Regions from separate parts of the Bradyrhizobium sp. HKCCYLRH3073 genome, predicted to be linked through region 1. Evidence: predicted binding sites of a transcription regulator. Region 1 holds the regulator's gene; the other holds the start of a gene.
What was found. Region 1 encodes LexA, which represses DNA repair genes until DNA is damaged. Its sites were predicted from a motif close to TGTTCNNNNTGTGTTCNG; they were not measured.
Positions count from the first base shown of each region.

Region 2: a site for LexA is predicted at 5,998-6,015, ahead of recA (recombinase RecA). Genes of this name have one in related genera too.

Region 1 is NZ_JBNPUD010000007.1:19,861-27,704, forward strand. Features, by position in the region: gene ACQR1X_RS17605 (hypothetical protein) at 1-386, shown strand, start outside; gene ACQR1X_RS17610 (alpha/beta hydrolase) at 435-1,424, opposite strand; gene ACQR1X_RS17615 (MBL fold metallo-hydrolase) at 1,437-2,369, opposite strand; gene ACQR1X_RS17620 (LysR family transcriptional regulator) at 2,454-3,407, shown strand; gene ACQR1X_RS17625 (molybdopterin molybdotransferase MoeA) at 3,622-4,833, shown strand; gene lexA (transcriptional repressor LexA) at 5,039-5,737, shown strand; gene ACQR1X_RS17635 (hypothetical protein) at 6,028-6,468, shown strand; gene ACQR1X_RS17640 (hypothetical protein) at 6,638-6,895, shown strand; gene ACQR1X_RS17645 (ComEC/Rec2 family competence protein) at 6,850-7,844, opposite strand, start outside.
Region 2 is NZ_JBNPUD010000011.1:62,955-70,798, reverse strand. Features, by position in the region: gene gcvT (glycine cleavage system aminomethyltransferase GcvT) at 1-66, shown strand, start outside; gene gcvH (glycine cleavage system protein GcvH) at 76-441, shown strand; gene gcvP (aminomethyl-transferring glycine dehydrogenase) at 599-3,472, shown strand; gene ACQR1X_RS24175 (DUF1835 domain-containing protein) at 3,451-4,530, opposite strand; gene recA (recombinase RecA) at 4,818-5,906, opposite strand; gene ACQR1X_RS24165 (hypothetical protein) at 6,481-6,774, shown strand.

The DNA.
Region 1 (7,844 bases):
GCTCGCTCGCCATGCTGGCGGCGCTGAAGGACGGCGCGCGCGCAAAAGGCTTTGCCGAGCTGTACGCGCCGGTGCGGCCGAACCAGAAGCATCTGGTGCCGCGGACGCCGATGCGCGCTTATCTCGATCAGCGGCGCGAAGACGGCCAGCTCGCGGATTCCTGGCTGCGCACGCACATCCGCATCGGCGGCGAGATCGTCAAGATCGCGCCGTGCTCGATGACCATCGTCGGCACGCTCGCCGAGTGGTCGCAATGGACCGGCGTGACCTTCGATCGATCGGGTGAGATCGAGATCCCCTGTGCTCTCGTGCCTGTGCTCGCGTCGGTCGCGCACGACCATGCCGCCTATGTCGAGCCGAATGTCTGGATTCGACATCCGCTCTAACAGACCGCACGAAAGCCGTCCGCCCGTTGCAGATCGTCCGCGCCATGATCAACGCGCCGGCACGGCGCGTTCGTCGAGAAATCCGATCACTGCATCGAACGCCTGCTGTCGATTCCGCTCCATCAGGACCATGTGCGTGCCCTGGCCGATCTCGACCAGGCGCTTGTACGGCGCGCTCGCGAGTCGAACGAACAGGTCGTGCGCCATCTCGAAGCTGACATCCACATCCCATTCCGCCGAGAGCAGGAGAACCGGGCAGTTGATGCTGCCGGGATCATAGGTCGGCCTGGCCGCGGTCCAATGCGCGCGGACGTCCTGTACCGCGCCCGAGGGCGCGCGGATCGCGTCGGGGTACGGCGAGTCCGGATCGGTCGCGAGCGTCGCCTGCGCCCAGGTCTCGAACCAGCCGTCCGGAATCAGCTTGTCCCGCGCGTGCTCCGGAGCGGCGCCGCGCCATGCCGCCTCGAACGCGCGCGGGGTGACGATCCGATAGGCGCCGAGCGGTCCGCCGGCGTCGATGCGCAGCGGCTCGCTCGACAGCCAGAGCGGCGTCACCAGGATCAGCTTCTCGAGCTTCGCGTTCGCCGCGCTCGCGAACATGCCGGCGATCGTGGCGCCCCAGGACATGCCGAGCACATTGACGCGCGGGATATCGCGATGCCGGCGGATGAAATCCACTGCGGCAGAGAAATCGTCCACGGCGGTCCACGCATTGGCCAATGGAGAACCTTCCTCTGGCGCGCGCGACATCTCCGGCGGCCGGCTGGAGCCGCCGTAGCCGCGCGCGTCGACGGCCCAGACGTCGTAGCCGGCCTGCGCCAGCACATCCATGAAGGAGGCACCATCGACCGCGACGTCGAACAGGCTCGCGGACGAAAAGGTGGCGCCGTGCATCATCACCAGCGTGCGCTCGGCCGAGAAGCGTTGCAGGTCGTGCCGGCGCTTGTTGATGAGCTGAAGCTGGACGTCGGACACCGGACCTTCGATCAGGCGGCGCTCGGAAACGATGCGCGAGGAGAACGTTGCATTATCGATCATGGCCATCTCGGATCAGGCGAAGTGCCAGGCAAACCGGTCGCCGTCGCGGCTGACGCGCCCGGCCGAGGACTCGGCGAAATGGGTGGTGAACACGAGGGAGCCGGTCTCCGCGGCATGGTTCATCGCCCATAGCCGTGAGGTCCGCGCCGCCTCCGGGAATTCGCAATAGACCGAATTCCAGTCCGGATGCGCGACCTGCATCGGATGATGCAGCACATCGCCCCAGAACAGCGCGCGCTCGCCACGCGAGCTGAAGCTGATGCAGGCGTGATCGATGCTGTGACCGGGGCTCGGCACAAAACGGAAGCCGTCGACGACCTCGCTGCCATCGACCGTGATCTCGCGCGCGAGGCCGGCCTCGACGATCGGCAGCACGCTGTCTTCGTAGACCCCCGGCATCGGTGGATGCAGCATGGGTCCGAGCCCGGCCGCGTCCCTGATCGCGGCGTCCGAGCCGTCGCCGGCCGAGAGGGCGGCGACATAGGCGCGCTCTCGGCCCGAGAAAACGTGCTGGGCGTTCGGAAACACCGGCGTCCAGCGGCCATCGGCAAGCTGCGTATTCCAGCCCACGTGATCCGCATGCAAATGCGTCATCAGGACGAGGTCGACATCGTCGGGGGCGACGCCGGCCGCCCGCAATCGGTCGAGGAACGGCTCGTTCAGGCGATGCAGAACGGCCGCGCCGGGCCGCTCCTTGTCGTTGCCGGTGGCCGTGTCGATCAGCACCACCCGCTCCGGCGTCCGCACCAGCCAGCTATGGATGCTCAGGCGCAGCGATCCCGTGCGCGGATCGACCGATCCCGGCCCGAAACGGCCGCGTTCGCGGGCAATGCTGGCGGCGTCCACGCCTGGAAACAGAAACTCGCCCTCGACCGCATCGAGACCGATCTCGAAAATCCTGCTGATGGTGGCGTCCCCGACGCGATAGGTCGTGATGTCCTGCATGTTTGGCGGCCTCGATCCGAACGGTGATCTTGTCTGGGCCGAGATCTACGATTAGGTCATGCATTCCTCAAATCGATCCAACTCATGCAGTCCATCGATCATTTCGATCTTCGCTCCTTCGACCTCAATCTGCTGGTCGCGTTCGACGCGCTGATGCAGGAGCGCAGCGTGACACGCGCGGCGGCGCGCCTGAAGGTGGGGCAGCCGGCGATGAGCCATTCGCTGTCGACGCTTCGCGTGCTGCTGCAGGATGAGCTGTTCGTCCGCGTCGGCACGATCATGCAGCCGACCCCCAAGGCTGCGGTGCTGGCCGGACCGGTTCGGGCGGCGTTGGCCCAGATGCAGGCTGCGTTGCACGCCGCACCGGAGTTCGACCCAGCGACCGAGCAGCGCACCATCCGCTTGGGATTCTCGAGCGAGGTCGAGCTGCTGCTGATCCCCGAACTCACGGCGGAGCTGCGTCGAACGGCGCCCGGCGTGCGGCTTCTCAGCCGTCCGACCGAACGCAACGAGGTGCATCGTCTGCTCGACGAGGGCGCCTTGGATGTCGGCGTCGGCTGCTTCGAGGCGGTGGCGCTGCGGCACCGATCCCAGTTCCTGTTCGAGCAGGCGCTGAGCTGCGTCTACAATCCAAAGCGCATCGCGATGAAAACACCGATCGGCCTGGATGCCTATCTGTCGCTTCCGCACGCACTGGTGACGCTGACCAACAGCCTGCAGGGCTGCCTGGAGGCGGCGCTGGATGAGATCGGCACCGAGCTCAACGTGGTCTCGGCCTCCTCGGATTTCCTCAGCGTGCTGGCGACGGTGGCCGCGTCACCGGTGATCACCACGATCCCGACCCGGATGGCAAGGCTCTACGGACCCCGGTTTGGGCTGGCGCTCTGTCCGGCGCCGTTGAAGTTGCGGCTGCCGGCGGTCTCGATGGTCTGGCCGCTGCAGCTCGACCGCGATGCCGCATCGGTCTGGCTGCGGAACATGGTGGCAAACATCCTGCACACCACCGAGCGCGCCGCCTGTCGCGCGGCTGCCGGATAGCTCCGTCTGGACTCCGTGTGCACGTGAGCAGATCGCGACTGCCCCCCCCCGGCATGATTGCAGAGTTTCTCGCGCGATCGTGAGGCGGCGGGCCACGCGACGCACCTTCAGACGATCGGAAAGCCGGGAGCGGCTTAGGCTCTTGGCCACCCCGTGCGCGTTCGGTTAGAAGGCGATTCAGTCGATCTGCCCGTCTTCGTCCGAAGGTAATCCCATGGCCCTGATGCCGGTCTCCGATGCGTTGTCCGCGGTGCTCGCCGGCACCGAGCCGCTGGCTGAGGAAATGGTCGGGCTGGACGAGGCCTATCACCGCATCCTGGCCCGCGACCTCGCGGCGCTGCGGACGCAGCCGCCCGAGGCGATGTCGGCGATGGATGGCTATGCGGTGCGCGCGGCCGACGCAGCCAAGGCCAAGGCGCGGCTGAAGGTGATCGGCGAGGTCGCGGCGGGACGGCCGTTCGATCGCGTGGTCGGGCCCGGCGAGGCGGCGCGGATCTTCACCGGCGGCGTTGTCCCCGCAGGCGCCGACGCGGTGGTGATCCAGGAGGACACGATCGCCGAGGACGGCCATGTCGTGATCACCGAGGCCGCGATCACAGGCCGGCACATCCGGCCGGCCGGCGTCGACTTCCACCAGGGCATGGTGCTGCTGAAGGCCGGGCGCCGGCTCAGCGACCGCGACCTGTCCCTGGCGGCCAGCATGAATCATCCGGCGCTGCCGGTGCGGCGGCGGCCGAAGGTGGCGCTGCTCGCCACCGGCGACGAGCTGGTGATGCCGGGCTCGACGCCCGGCCCGGGGCAGATCGTCTATTCCAACGGCTACGCGCTGCGGGCGCTGGTGCGCAGCGAGGGCGCGACGCCGATCGATCTCGGCATCGCCGCGGATACGATGGCGGCGACGGTCGCTGGAATCCGGCGCGCCCGCGCGGCAGAGGCCGACGTCCTGATCACGACCGGCGGCGCCTCGGTCGGCGATCACGACCTGGTCAAGCAGGCGCTGGAGGCCGAGGGCGTCGAAATGGCGTTCTGGAAGATCGCGATGCGGCCGGGCAAGCCGATGATGCACGGACGGCTCGGCGACATCAGGGTGATCGGACTGCCCGGCAATCCGGTGTCGTCCTATGTCTGCGCCATCCTGTTCATGGTGCCGCTGATTCGGCGCCTGCTCGGCCGCGACGAGGCCGTGATGCCGCGCGAGACCGCCCTGCTCGGCCGCGAGTTGGGGGCGAACGATTCGCGCGAGGACTATCTGCGGGCGCAGCTCGAGGAGCGCGCCGACGGCACGCTGGTAGCCACCCCAGTGAGCCAGCAGGATTCGTCGCTGCTCGGGAACCTCGCGCTGTCGCAGGCGCTGGTGATCCGGCCGGCGTTTGCGCCGAAGGCGCCTGCCGGCAGCCCGTGCGAGATCCTGCGCCTGCCGAACTGAGCCGCTTCCCCGGTAAAGCCCGGTCCGTTCATCATATTTTTAGGATTGCGGAACACACATCGAACATATAGTGTCCGTTCATGATTTGTTTTTAGTATGTTGCGGGCGACGCGATGACGGTCCGACTCCAGGGCGCTCTCAGCCGGCTTGTGCTCAAGGCGCAGCTCCTGGACTCGGACAACAACAAACCGGGGACCAGGTCGAAATGCTGACGCGCAAACAGTACGAACTTCTGCGGTTCATCAACGAGCGGCTCAAGGAAGCCGGCGTGCCGCCGTCCTTCGACGAGATGAAGGATGCGCTCGATCTGCGTTCGAAGTCCGGCATTCATCGCCTGATCACGGCGCTCGAGGAGCGTGGCTTCATCCGCCGGCTGCCGAATCGCGCCCGCGCGATCGAGGTGATCAAGCTGCCCGAGCTGTCGCAGGCCGCGGGCAACCGTCGCGGCTTCACGCCGTCGGTGATCGAAGGCAATCTCGGCAAGGTGCGCACCAGCACTCCCGCGCTAGACGATGGCGAGCGCCCTGTCGCGGTGCCGGTGATGGGCCGCATCGCCGCCGGTACCCCGATCGAGGCGCTGCAGACGCGCAGCCACACCATCAGCGTGCCTGCCGACATGCTCGGCAACGGCGATCACTATGCGCTCGAGGTGCGCGGCGACTCGATGGTCGATGCCGGCATCCTCGACGGTGACATGGCGCTGATCCAGCGCAACGAGACCGCCGACACCGGCGACATCGTGGTGGCGCTGATCGACGATGAGGAAGCGACCTTGAAGCGCTTCCGCCGCCGCGGCGCATCGATCGCGCTCGAGCCGGCCAACACCGCCTACGAGGTGCGCATCCTGCCGCCGAACCGGGTGAAGATCCAAGGCAAGCTGGTCGGGCTGTACCGCAAGTACTGATCGCGAATGGGATCGGTCGATCGGCGGCGGGCGCACGCGCTGTCGCCGCCGAGCGAGAAGCCAGCCAAGCTGGAAGCAGCCAGCAAAATACGCCACACGCGAATGCACTTCATGATGTGCAGCGCGGCATGCTCAAACGCTTGTGATCGGCCGCGGGCACACGCGATGCAGATCAGCGCAGAATTGCCGCGAAGCGCGCGCTAACATCACCATCGATGTCCACTCTGATAGAGGCCTGCGCCTGTCCGGGGGGAGCGTGGGTCGGCTATCTCTCAACGAGGAGCGATCCGATGTGTGACTACAGCCTCCATGCGGTTGCGTCCCGTCCCGCCAAGGTCGGCGAGACGTTGATCTCGATGACCTTCCGTGGCACCGCCACCCGCGGCTTCGCCCTGGAGAGCGAGCCGACCGTCGCAGTCTGCATGATGCCCGGCACCGAGTTGGCCTTCGCCGAGGACGTCCGCTACGACAGCCGCTGGCTCTGGACCCGGACGATCCGCGAGCGCGTCGCAAAGTTCAACAGCATCGAGACCCACATTCCCGATCGCCATCACGACGCGATCGAGTTCGCCGACGGCCGCCACGTGCTGGTGACCCAGCTCTGCGAGGGCCAGCGCGTCACCGTGCTGCAATTGCCGGTCAGCAAGCAGCCGGCAGAGCGTCGCCCGGACATCGGCGAGGACGTGCCGACGTCGCATGCCACACCGATTCGCCGCATCAGCATCACCTGAGGGCCTGCGCGTCGGCATTTCTGTCGGTCGTGAGCGCGCTTTCGACGGTGGGAGACTTGGTCAACTTGGGTTCTGCAAGCGCAAAGTCCTCTCGGGCGAACGTCCGGCATCGCATCGGATAGGAACGACATCCCTCGGCCGGCATTGTTTGCCGGGGGAGCTTGCCGCCGTGGTCAACAAGATCGATTGGAACAAGGCCGGACGGATCACCGAGCCCGGCCGCTACATGCTTGCGTTCGGATGGCTGACGGTCACGGCTGATGACGTCGCCATCTGGCAACGCTATCCGGGCGCCGCGTTCACGCTGGTCGAAGGTCCATCGCTGTTCGATGGACCAGACGACACCGAGTATCATCTCGGCACGTTCGAGCTGCCCGGCACTCAATCCTGCTCGCTCTGCTCGGTCTCCGGCGGCGTCGCGTCCTGAAGCGGCGCGGCCGGCGCACGCGGCGTCAGCGTCGTGTCGAACGCGCCGGCCTCGGCGGGTGCCGGCCACCATGGGCGGTCGGTGCCGCCGGCACGCGCCGGCGTCACGGCGAAGCCTATGCCCTGCTGCACCAGCAACAAGGCGCCCTGCTGCCGCAGCCGCTCGCGATCGATCACGGCCGCCGCGCAGGATGACGGCGCGGCGCGCGCGGTGACGATCAGCGCGACACGGGCGCAATCGTCGGCGAGCGCCTCAGCGCGCAAGGTCATGGCGGCGAAGCGGCCGTCGGCCATCGCGACCACGCAGCCCGCCTCGTCGCAGGAGACGCCATCGGCGAGCGAGGCGTCCGCCGGCAGCCGGGCATCGGCGTCGGCCGCGAGCCACTCCTTGGTGGCGAACACATCCTTGCCGGCGCGCATCACATGCAGGCGTCCGTCACGGCCGCGCACCGCCACCGCGCGCCCATCGCCGGCGACCAGGACGTCGGGCAGCGGCGTCGCGGCCGCCCAGGCGGTGGCGGCCAAAAGCCCCATGGCGCCCAACCAGCGCAGCGGTGTGCGCAGCAGGCCGATCAGGATGACGCCCAGGCTGGCCAGGATCAGCGGGCCGATGCCGAAGGCCGGGATGCGCCCGACCGCGCCCGGCAGCGCCGCCACCCAGCGCGTCACCGCGATCATCCAGTCGATGCCGAGGCCCATCAGCGACCACCAGACGCCATCCAGGCCGAACGGCGCCGCCAGCAAGCCCATCAGGCCGGCCGGCATCACCAGCGCCGAGACCACCGGCATCGCCGCGAGATTGGCGAGCACGCCATAGGGCGTCACGCGATGGAAATGGAAGGCGGCATAGGGCGTGGTCGCGAGCCCCGCGATCAGCGAGGCCAGCAGCAGCATCGCAAGCTCGCGCCCGCCCCACAGCGCGACGCGCTGCGTCGTGGAGCTGTCCGGCG
Region 2 (7,844 bases), on a different contig from region 1:
CGCGGCCAACGCCTGCCGCTGCGGGTCGCCGCCATGCCCTTCGTTCCCAACACCTACAAGCGCTGAAGGACGTCCATGACTACGCTCTACACCTCCGACCATGAATGGCTCAGCATCGATGGCGACACAGCCACCATCGGCATCACCGACTATGCGCAGGCCCAGCTCGGCGACGTCGTGTTCGTGGAGCTGCCGCAGGTCGGCCGCGCGCTGAAGAAGTCGGAAGCCGCCGCCGTGGTCGAATCGGTCAAGGCCGCCTCCGACGTCTATGCGCCAATCACCGGCGAGGTGGTCGAGGTCAACCAGGCGATCGTCGACGAGCCTGCGCTCGTCAACACCGACGCCGGCGGCAAGGCCTGGTTCTTCAAGCTCAAGATCGCCGACAAGAGCGAGCTCGGCGGGCTGATGGATGAGGCCGCCTACAAGGCGCACACGGCGTGAGACGCGCGGTGCGTAGCCCGCATGAGCGGAGCGATATGCGGGACCGGCGGTCCCGGGGTCGCTGCGCTCGCCCGGGCTACGGCCTACCGATCTCGCCGTCGCTGTTTACTGGATGCCCCGCCGTCGCGGGGCATGACGAGGCATAGAGGATTTGCTCATGACCACGCCGCTCAAGCCGCTCGATGATGCCGCCGCCAGCTTCGCCCGCCGCCATATCGGTCCCTCGCCGCGCGACGTCGCGGCGATGCTGGAGACCGTCGGCGCCAAGAGCGTCGCGGAGCTGATGGCGCAGACGCTGCCCGGCACGATCCGGCAGGCGGCGCCGCTCACCCTCGAGCCGGCGCTGAGCGAAACTGAAGCCTTGTCGCACATGCGCGCACTGGCGACGCGGAATCAGGTTTTCACCTCGCTGATCGGCCAGGGCTATTCCGGCACGCTGATGCCGGCGGTGATCCAGCGCAACATCCTGGAGAACCCGGCCTGGTACACGGCCTACACCCCCTATCAGCCGGAGATCAGCCAGGGGCGGCTGGAGGCGCTTTTCAACTTCCAGACCATGATCTGCGATCTCACCGGGCTCGACGTCGCCAACGCCTCGCTGCTGGACGAAGCCACGGCGGCGGCGGAAGCGATGGCGCTGGCCGAGCGGTCGGCACGGGCGAAGACCAAGGCATTCTTCGTCGATCGGAACGTGCATCCGCAGACGCTGGCGGTGCTGCGCACCCGCGCGGAGCCGCTCGGCTGGCAGCTGATCGTCGGCGATCCCGCCAAGGATCTGGACGGCGCCGAGGTGTTCGGCGGCCTGCTGCAATATCCGGATACGACGGGCGCGCTGCGCGATCCGCGCGCCGCGATCGCCAAGCTGCACGACAAGGGCGCACTGGCGATTCTGGCCGCCGACCTGCTGGCCGTGACCGTGATTGCCTCGCCGGGCGAACTCGGCGCCGACATCGCGATCGGCTCGCCGCAGCGCTTCGGCGTGCCGATGGGCTATGGCGGACCGCATGCGGCCTACATGGCGGTGCGCGATGCGCTGAAGCGGTCGCTGCCCGGCCGCATCGTCGGCCTGTCCGTCGATTCGCGCGGTGCCCCCGCCTATCGGCTGGCGCTGCAGACCCGCGAGCAGCACATCAGGCGCGAGAAGGCAACGTCGAACATCTGCACCGCGCAAGTGCTGCTGGCGGTGATCGCCGCGATGTATGCGGTCTATCATGGCCCGGATGGGCTGAAGGCGATCGCCCGCACCGCGCATCGGCGGACCGCGGTGCTGGCTGCGGGGCTGCGCAAGCTCGGCTTTGCGCCGGAAAGCGAGACCTTCTTCGACACGATCACCGTCGAGGCCGGCGCCAAGTCCGAGTCGATCATCGCCCGCGCCGAAGGCGAGCGGATCAATCTTGGCCGCGACGGCAGCAGGCTGCGGATCGCGCTCGATGAGACCACGACGGCCGATGTCGTCGAAGCCGTCTGGCGCGCATTCGGCGGCGACCTCTCCTACACGACGATCGAGGCGGAAGCCCGCGAGGCGCTGCCGGCCGAGCTCAAGCGGCAGCGGCCGTACCTCGCGCATCCGGTGTTCCACGCGCATCGCTCCGAGACCGAGATGCTGCGCTATTTGCGCAAGCTTGCGGACCGCGACCTCGCGCTCGATCGTGCGATGATTCCGCTTGGCTCGTGCACGATGAAGCTGAACGCGACCACCGAGATGATCCCGCTGACCTGGCCGGAATTTTCCAGCCTGCACCCGTTCGTGCCGCGCGCGCAGGCGGCCGGCTATCACACGATGTTCGCCGATCTGACCGACTGGCTGTGCCGCATCTCCGGCTATGACGCCGTGTCGCTGCAGCCGAACTCGGGCGCGCAGGGCGAATATGCCGGGCTTCTGGCCATTCGGGGCTACCATGCCGCGCGTGGCGAGGGCCACCGCACGATCTGCCTGATTCCCTCGTCCGCTCACGGCACCAACCCCGCCTCCGCGCATATGGCCGGCATGGAGGTGGTCGTGGTCGGCTGCGATGCAGGCGGCAATGTCGATCTCGCCGATCTCGCGGCCAAGGCGGAAGTGCATAGCGCCAAGCTCGCCGCCATCATGATCACCTATCCCTCGACGCATGGCGTGTTCGAGGAGCACATCCGTGACATCTGCGACATCGTCCATGCCCACGGCGGACAGGTCTATCTCGACGGCGCCAACCTCAATGCGCAGGTCGGCCTCTCCAGACCCGGCGATTACGGCGCCGATGTCAGCCATTTCAACCTGCACAAGACGTTCTGCATTCCGCATGGCGGCGGCGGCCCCGGCATGGGTCCGATCGGGGTCAAGGCGCATCTGGCGCCCTTCCTGCCCGGTCACCCAGCGACCGACGGCGCGAGCGCGCATCCGATCGGGCCGGTCTCGGCCGCCCCCTACGGCTCGGCCTCGATCCTGACCATCTCCTACATCTACATGCTGCTGATGGGCGGCGACGGCCTGACCCGCGCCACCGAGATTGCGATCCTCAACGCCAACTACGTCGCGGCGCGGCTCGATGCGCATTTCCCGGTGCTCTACCGCAATGAGCGCGGCCGCGTCGCGCATGAATGCATCATCGACCCGCGGCCGCTCAAGCAGAGCAGCGGCGTCACCGTCGACGACATCGCCAAGCGGCTGATCGACTACGGCTTCCACGCGCCGACGATGAGCTTCCCGGTGGCGGGCACCCTGATGATCGAGCCGACGGAATCGGAGTCCAAGGCTGAGCTCGACCGCTTCTGCGACGCCATGATCGCGATCCGCAAGGAGATCGCCGAGGTCGAACAGGGCCGCTTCGGAATCGAGGCCTCGCCGCTGCGCCACGCGCCGCACACGGTGCACGACATCGCCGACGACGATTGGAACAGGGCCTACCGCCGCAGCGAGGGTTGCTTCCCCGCGGGCACCTCGCGCACCGACAAGTACTGGTGCCCGGTCGGCCGCGTCGACAACGTCTACGGCGACCGCAATCTGGTGTGCTCCTGCCCGCCGGTGGCGGACTACGCCCAGGCGGCGGAGTAAGCTTCCTCACGCATGTTCCGAGCGATCGGGCGCCACGGCTCGCGGCAAACAATGACGTCAGACGTGCCCGGATCCGGAGCGATGAGCACCGCATGCCAACGCCAGAGATTGGCGTTGATCAATTCGGTGCCGCCCCACCAGCGCCGGATCGGATTATGGCTGCTGAAATCCTCCTCGCCGGCGAGGATTGCCTTGCCGAGCGGCGTCAGCGACAGCCTGCTGGCCTTGTAGCGCTCGAGGCGTTCACGGCTGTCGTGCATCTCGACCGAGAACGGCCATTCGTCGAGGCCCGAAATTGCCGGCACCGGCGCGAGTGCCAGACCGTCAAGCAACGTGCCTCCTTCCCAATAGTCATAGACGCGGCGTTGAAAGCGATCCCGATGATGCGGCAACAGGTCGAAGGGGTGCTGATAGCCGGCTGACAGCAATTCGAGGATTCGCAGTTCCGATGCTCCCAGGCCCGTGGCAACACCGGGAAGCTCATCGAGCATCTCCTGCACGCAGCGGCGAAGCTGCGGCAGTGCACTGAGATCCTGATTCAACAGATCGAACCAGGCCTGCGGCGTCGGCGTCCGAAACGCCTGCCATGCCAGATGGCCCAGGTCGAGATGCTCACGCGCGAGCGCCACGCCGGCAATGGTCCGGCCGGCGGGTTGTCTGGCCAAGGCGTCGAAGACTGGCGCATCGAGGTGTCGCAACACGATCTTCGTCGCGATCTCGGCGTAATCGCGCAGATAATCCAAGAGCCAGATCAGCACCAACTGATCGTTCGGACGGGTCCCCATCCACAGTTCGACGCTATCGCAACGGTCGACAAGTTCGAGAAAACTCTGACTCCGCCCGCCGACCGCCATGAAGTCGACGCGCGAGGCGAAATCCAACCAATGCCCCCGCTTCCGTCGCACGGTGCGCTGGACGAGATAAGCCGATAATTCGGCATCGGATGGCAGCGGTCCCCACACGAAACGATGGAGAATTGGCACCACCAGGTCGGCAAAGCCGCCCCTCCGAAGCGCTCCGGCGCTGGGATCATCGGCCGCTAAAATCAAACGTGTCATGCTGTTGGCTCCGGCACGACCTGATTGGCTCAAGGCGCTATCAACACGTTCGCAATCGGCTCCCGGCGCCCAGGACCGGCGCCGGAAACGTCGGTGCCGCCGCGCGGATCCGGTCCGCTCGCACGCTTTCGATTATTCGCGCTGAAGATCGTATCCGGCGCTCAGAAACCCGGGCTCACTGCATTGGTCATGCAGCAACGCAGATTTCGGCAGAACACTACACATCTGCAAACGGGCGCCGGAACGTCGGCAACACGACGTCCATGGCACCCGCCGCCGTCGTAGCTCTACTCCTCCGCCGGCTCCTCGCCGTCGGCGTCGCGCTCGGCATTGCCGGCCAGGATCTGCTCGGCGATCAGGCCGGAGTTCTGGCGGATCGCGGCTTCGATCTTGGCGGTCATGTCCGGATTGGTCTTGAGGAACGATTTCGAATTCTCACGTCCCTGCCCGAGACGCTGGCTATCGTAAGAGAACCAGGCGCCGGACTTCTCGACGATGCCGGCCTTGACGCCGAGATCGAGGATCTCGCCCATCTTGGAGACGCCCTCGCCATACATGATGTCGAACTCGACCTGCTTGAACGGCGGCGCCAGCTTGTTCTTCACCACCTTCACACGGGTGGAATTGCCGATCACCTCGTCGCGCTCCTTGATCGCGCCGATGCGGCGGATGTCGAGGCGGACCGAGGCATAGAATTTCAGCGCATTGCCGCCGGTGGTGGTCTCCGGCGAGCCGTACATCACACCGATCTTCATGCGAATCTGGTTGATGAAGATCACCATCGTGTTGGACTTGTTGATCGAGGCCGTCAGCTTGCGCAGAGCCTGGCTCATCAGGCGGGCCTGCAGGCCCGGCAGCGACTCGCCCATCTCGCCTTCGAGCTCCGCCTTCGGCACCAGCGCCGCCACCGAGTCGACCACCAGCACGTCGACCGCACCGGAACGCACCAGGGTGTCGCAGATCTCCAGCGCCTGCTCACCCGTATCCGGCTGTGAGATCAGGAGCTCATCGATGTTGACGCCCAGCTTGCGCGCATAGACCGGATCGAGCGCATGCTCGGCATCGATGAAGGCACAGATGCCGCCCTTCTTCTGCGCTTCCGCCACCGTGTGCAGCGCCAGCGTGGTCTTGCCCGAGGATTCCGGACCGTAGATCTCGACGATGCGCCCTTTCGGCAGCCCACCGATCCCCAACGCGATGTCGAGCCCGAGCGAGCCGGTCGACACCGTCTCGACATCCATCGAGCGGTCGTTCTTGCCCAGCTTCATCACCGAGCCCTTGCCGAACTGACGTTCGATCTGGGACAGCGCAGCAGAGAGCGCCTTACTCTTATCCATTGAGGAACCTTCGACGATACGCAGGGCGGTGGCGGACATTGGCGCTCCTTATGGCGGGGATTCGCGAGATGGACAAACGGTTAACGAGGTCGGCCAGCAATCTTGAGGTGAATGTACTCCATCCGTTCTTTGTTCGCAATATGTTCTTCTCGACAATCACGCCTCTTCTCTTCGCAAACCCCTGACAGCCGCGGGGACACGCCTGCCGCTCGAGGGGCCGAGGGCCGGCGCCAGTGCACCGAGCACCGCTGAGGAAGCGCTGCCCGACGAGCGGGCCCACAAGCGAAGTAAAGGGATGCTGGATGACGGCGACCGCGAGAGGATCCTGGCTCGGCTGAAGGCGGAGGCCATGCGCGCGAGCGGCGCAGCCGCCGACCGGCGATCATGCGAATTACGACCGGCCTGTCCGAGCGCTCCAACCTCGCCTCTCGCGCCAGTGACAGACGCCACTTCAATTATAAGTTGTTATTGTGGTCTCGACCGTGCCCTATCATCCTGCTGGTCCTTCTCTGTGAGCCCCCTACCGCTTCCAATTTTCGGGACCAGCATGACCGGATCCAACAAGGAACAGACCCTCACGCTGTGGCGCCCGGTCGGCCCAAAGGAGTTCGCCTTGATCGCAGCCTCGGGCATGCGGGCGTTTCCGCCGCGCCTTCCGGAGCAGCCGATCTTCTACCCGGTGCTGACCGAGGCCTATGCCGTGAAGATCGCGAGGGACTGGAACGTACCGGCGAGCGGCTGCGGCCATGTGCTGCGCTTCGCGATCCTGCGACGCTTCATCGACGCGTACGAAGTGCATGAGGCCGGCGGCCGAGAGCATCTCGAGTACTGGATTCCCAGCGAAGACCTCGCCGACTTCAATGCCGCGATCGTCGGGCCGATCGAGCTCGTCAAGACTTTTCCTTGAAACTACCAAACTCCTACACGCGTGCGTAGATCGCACGGTCCGTGGTTCTCCTGAGAAGAACGAAGTTCCCTCGCCTCTTCTGCTTTTGTTCGGCTCACCGTGCGTGCAGACGCACGATTTCGATGCAGACGTGCAGCCGCCCTGCAAGCAGAGTCCGGCCATGAAGTTCCGCACCAAGCGGCATCCGAGCAGCTCGACGACCGCCATATGACGAGCGACAGATGAAACGACGAACCTCGAACGCCCCTGTGTCGGACCATGCCCGAGGATGGGCTAGCGCGCCATTCGCGCAGCTCCTGATGCCGGCCTGAGGAATGGCCCGGACAAGACCCGCGTGATCCGCATCACGCGGCACGCCGGCGCTCACGACATCTTCAAGCCACAAACCATTGTCATAAACTTTGGGTTGCGTTATAGGATCGTGGTTGTCGTACGTCTGAGCAAATTTTTGATCAGCCCCGGATTTGTTTGTTCGTTGCGATGATGGCTGACCCGTATTGTCCGTGATGTATTGTCAGTGATGCGGCGTCGACCGATCCCTTGCAGCCTGCCAGCTCCAACATTTGCAGGCTCCGTCACCCGTAGGCGCACGGCCCTGAAACCATCCGCGCCGAAAGAAAGCCCCGGACGACGTCCGGGGCTTTCGACGTTGATAGCTCCGCTCGGGATGCATCTCCCTCCGTCATTGTCGTGATGTCGGGGAACGGATTGCGGGCGCTGCGCTTCATATCGGCGATGACAAGAGATGACGTGACGTGTCCGTCCTGCAGGGCCGGCCTTCAAAGGATCGAGCTTCACTCGCAGCAAGGCGCCGCGGGAGAGAGGCGTTGTCCGGCCTGCGACGAACTCCTGGAAATGGTCGACGGCGCGACGCAGATTGCCTACCGACTGACAGTCGTGCCGGAACGGATCTTCGACCGCAGCCAAGTGCGTCCCGCGGCGGTTGATCGAGATTGCAACCTTGATCTGACGCAAGGCACGCCGACAGGTTTCGTACTAATTTAATTGTGTCATTGCCGAACTGCCCTTGCTGGGAAGCTACGACGTTGACGCCGAGCCTCGGACCGCGG